DNA from 2 places in the Clostridium sp. TJA085 genome. Region 1 is predicted to be linked to the other one. Evidence: riboswitches for the same ligand, from Rfam matches in the RefSeq annotation. Region 1 holds a riboswitch; the other holds the start of a gene.
What was found. Region 1 has a riboswitch for FMN ahead of AC4FQW_RS06730 (ECF transporter S component). Riboswitches for the same ligand answer to the same signal wherever they lie in the genome.
Positions count from the first base shown of each region.

Region 2: it holds a riboswitch for FMN, as region 1 does, so the genes downstream of both, ribD (bifunctional diaminohydroxyphosphoribosylaminopyrimidine deaminase/5-amino-6-(5-phosphoribosylamino)uracil reductase RibD) here and AC4FQW_RS06730 (ECF transporter S component) in region 1, are expected to answer to the same signal.

Region 1 is NZ_JBZEEZ010000001.1:1,322,815-1,325,023, forward strand. It holds gene tsaB (tRNA (adenosine(37)-N6)-threonylcarbamoyltransferase complex dimerization subunit type 1 TsaB) at 1-378, shown strand, start outside; gene rimI (ribosomal protein S18-alanine N-acetyltransferase) at 359-805, shown strand; gene AC4FQW_RS06730 (ECF transporter S component) at 871-1,452, opposite strand; FMN riboswitch at 1,578-1,696, opposite strand; gene AC4FQW_RS06735 (class II D-tagatose-bisphosphate aldolase non-catalytic subunit) at 1,767-2,209, opposite strand, start outside.
Region 2 is NZ_JBZEEZ010000002.1:384,087-386,295, reverse strand. It holds gene AC4FQW_RS09025 (DUF6512 family protein) at 1-295, shown strand, start outside; FMN riboswitch at 358-475, shown strand; gene ribD (bifunctional diaminohydroxyphosphoribosylaminopyrimidine deaminase/5-amino-6-(5-phosphoribosylamino)uracil reductase RibD) at 886-2,082, shown strand; gene AC4FQW_RS09015 (riboflavin synthase) at 2,152-2,209, shown strand, end outside.

The sequences.
Region 1 (2,209 bases):
GATGCAGTAAGAGAAAATGTTTTTACTGCAATATATAGATGTAAAAATGGTACTATTGAAACATTGATAGATTGTACATCTATGGATTTACCTGAACTAAAAGAAGAACTTAATAAGTTAAATGAAAAAGTACTTCTAACTGGTGACGGTGCAATAAAACATAAAGAATATTTATCTAAAAATATAAAAAATTCTTACTTTGCTCCTATTCATCTAAATACAGTAAGAGCTTCTCAAATAGGTGAAGTTGGTTTAAAACTATTAAAAAAAGGAATAAAAGATGATGAAAATTCATCACCACTTTACTTAAAAAAACCTCAAGCAGTTAGAGAATTAGAAAAAAGGCTACAAATGACAAATGGCGAATCTAATTCTTAAAGAAATGGACTTCTCCGATTTAGAAGGAGTATATGAGGTTAGCTCTCTAAGTCTTAAGGAAACATGGAGTTTAAATTCAATAGAAAAAGAACTAAATAATAAATTGGCAACATATATTGTATGCTTAGAAGATTCTAAGGTTTTAGGCTTTGCAGGCTCATGGCTTATAGCATCTGAAGGACAAATTACTAATGTAGCTGTTCATCCTAATTCTAGGGGCAAAGGAATAGGAAAATATTTAATGGAAAAACTAATCTTTGTTTTAAAAAATAAAGGATGTACCGATATTACATTAGAAGTTAGAAAATCAAATATTATTGCTCAAAATCTTTACAAATCCTTAGGTTTTAAAGAAGAAGGTATAAGAAAAAACTTTTATGAAGATAACAAAGAAGATGCAATAATAATGTGGCTTCATAATATATAAAATTTAAAGCAAAACAAAAGGAGTTATTTTTAAATAACTCCTTTATTTTATAAAATACAATTTTGTTATGCTATTTTTTCTTTGCGCTTTTCTCCAAAGTTTGGATCACATTTAAATACTGATACTGACACCTTTTTATATAATGCATAAGTTACAACAGATACTATTACTCCTTTTATAGCATTAAAAGGTAACAATCCTACTGTTACATATTGCATTAGTTGTGTTGAATCCATATGCATTCCGTAAGCTGGTAATAAAAAATACACATTAGCAATTATTCCAACTAACTCCATTAATATTATACTAACTACCATACCTAATATTGCAGTCTTTTTTGACTTATTTCTAGAATAAATAAATGCAGCTGGTAAAACAAATGATGCTCCTATAATAAAGTTTGCAACTTCTCCAACTCCACCAGTTCCACTTCCCGCTAATAGAAAGTGCATAAAAACTTTTATTAATTCTATAATTACACCTGCAATTGGTCCAAAAGCAAATGCTCCCATAATTGCTGGAACATCACTTAAATCCATTTTAAGCCATGGAAAAATTGGTATTAAAGGTATTTCAATATACATTAATATGAAAGCCATACCTGCTAATAATGAAATTTTTACGGTTTTGTTTAAATTTGATGTCATTTTATAATTCCTCCCCCAAATTATCTTCTTTTGGTGGGTAACTATTAATAACTAATTTTTTAAATAAAAAACCCTGATATTTAATTATATCAGGGCGTTAAGTTTCAAACCTAAAGTTATTAATATTTTACCTTCTTTCATCCAGACTATACTGTCGGCTTCGGAATCTAACCGAATCATGCTAAACCATTAGCTCGCGGGCTTTACCGCCGGTGGGGAATTACGCCCCGCCCTGAAGATATTTATTTAATTTACAATTTAATCCTATCACCTTAACTTATCATTGTCAATAAAATAACATTATATTTTTTGTATTATTTTATCGCAAAAATATAATCATCTATATATTCACCAATTCTATCCTTTAATAACTCTTTCGCCGAAATATTTAACTTGCCTTCTCTAATTTTTTTAAATTGACTATGCATAAATTGACTTACTAAAGTTATTGGAATTTCAACTTTTTCTAAATTATCCATCATCTTTTCCAATGCAAAATTTACATCTTCTCTTGGCATATAATATCTACATCTATCTGATAAACTATATCTTCTATCAAATTTTATTTTTTCACTTGTACCTGAGTAATGTTTAATCCAATCCTTTGGATCTTTAACCATATTAAAATCTAATACATCCATAAACCTTGATAATTCTAAATCTGGATTATATTTTAATAATTCATTTTCCATTGCATTTAATGCAAAGGCACCTTCTCTAAAGCCAAATGTTAAAGCTGGTCCAACTTTTAAAATTA
Region 2 (2,209 bases), on a different contig from region 1:
TGGTGCTCTTGTATCATTGATTATTTCTTTAATAACTGTACCTTTATTATATTATTTTTATACTGGAGTCTTTGGTATTGAATCAGTAATTATAGATATTATAATATTATTTTTAGCTGTTTTAATTGGACAATTAATGGGATTATATGTTTATAAAAGGTGTAAGGGTATAAATTATAAATTTTGTATTATAGTTTTTATTATATTAATATTACTTTTTGTTTTATTTACATATTTTCCACCTGAATTACCTATCTTTCTTGATAGTACAACTGGAAAATATGGAATTAATTAAATATAACAAACATTAACATATTTACATTGAAAAGTAAGTATGTTATAATATTAACAAATTTAATAAATCTTCAGGGCAGGGTGAAATTCCCTACCGGCGGTAAAGCCCGCGAGCTATTAAATTAGCAGATTCGGTGAAACTCCGAAGCCGACAGTATAGTCTGGATGAAAGAAGATTAATAATAATTAAGTATTATATTTAATGAAATAATTTTGGTAATTATATTTTAAGTATAATTTTTATACAACATTAATTATTAATAGTATATTATTAAAATTTGTTTTTTAAGCTCTGAAATAATTTATATTTCAGAGTTTTTTAATATTAAATAAAAATTTAATATTAAAATATAATTTAAAATAAATTTAATTTAAAAGATATTAGATACAATTATATATTAAAAATTAAAAAATAATTATAGTATATTGTATTAATATTTTATTTAAATAAAGTTACTATTAATTTATAATATATAGCTTAATTATATTTATAAGGTTAATCAAATTCATTTAAGGTCCTGAGAAAATATTCTCAGGGCTTTTTTATATCCTAAAGAATTATTAAAAATTTAAAAAAGAGAGATGATGCTAATGGATGAAAAGTATATGAAGCTTGCGATGAATTTAGCTAAAAAAGGTGAAGGAAAGGTTAATCCTAATCCTTTAGTTGGAGCTATTATAGTGCAAGATAATAAGATAATTGGTAAAGGTTATCATAGAGAATTTGGGGAAAATCATGCTGAAATAGAGGCTTTTAATAATTTAGCTTCTGACAGTTATGGTGCAACTATGTATGTAAATTTAGAGCCTTGTTCTCATTATGGAAAAACTCCACCTTGTGTTGATAATATTATTAAAAATAAAATTTCAAAAGTGATTATAGGATGTTTGGATCCAAATGAATTGGTCAAAGGAAAAGGTATTAAAAAACTTGAAAATGCGGGAATAGAAGTTAAGATTAGTAATTTAGAAGATGAATGTAAAAAACTAAATGAAGTTTTTATAAAGTATATAAAATTAAAAAAACCATTCGTAGTTTTAAAGAATGCTATGTCTTTAGACGGAAAAATATCAACATATACTGGAGAATCAAAATGGATAACTGGGGAAAAATCAAGAGAATCTGTGCATAATTTAAGGAATAAATATATGGGGATAATGGTTGGTATCAATACTGTTATAAAAGATAATCCAGAATTAACTTGTAGATTAAAAAATGGAAGAAATCCAGTAAGAATTATAGTTGATAGTAATCTTAGAATACCTATAAATTCTAAAGTAATTTTAAATAATAAAAATTCATTTAACTTAAAATTATTAAAAGAATTTAATACTGAAATAGAAAATATAAATGATTTTTTAAAAGAAGATAATAATTTAAAAATTAGAAATAATATAGTTTTAAAAGATATAACAATAATTGCAACTACTAAAAAAGCTAACAAAGAAAAAATAAAAATTTTAGAAAGCAAAGGTGTCATAGTTTTAATTACAAAAGAAAAAGAGAATAGAGTAGATTTAAATGATTTAATGATTAAACTTGGAAAACTAAATATAGATAGCATTTTACTTGAAGGTGGATCAGAATTAAATTTTTCAGCTATTAAGGAAAGAATTGTAGATAAAATTATATGTTATATAGCTCCAAAAATAATTGGGGGAAGTAGCTCAAAGACACCAATAGGTGGACAAGGGATAGAAAAAATAAGTGATGTAATAAATATAAAAGATATGAGCTTTAAAAATATAGGAGAGGATATAGTCGTTGAAGGGTATATAAGATACTAAATAAATTACAAAGCTACTTAATAATTATAATTTAAAAAAATTTATTATATATAATTTTGAGGTGAAAATATGTTTACTGGAATTATAGAAGAAATAGGAGAGGTTAAATATATAAAAAAAGGGATAA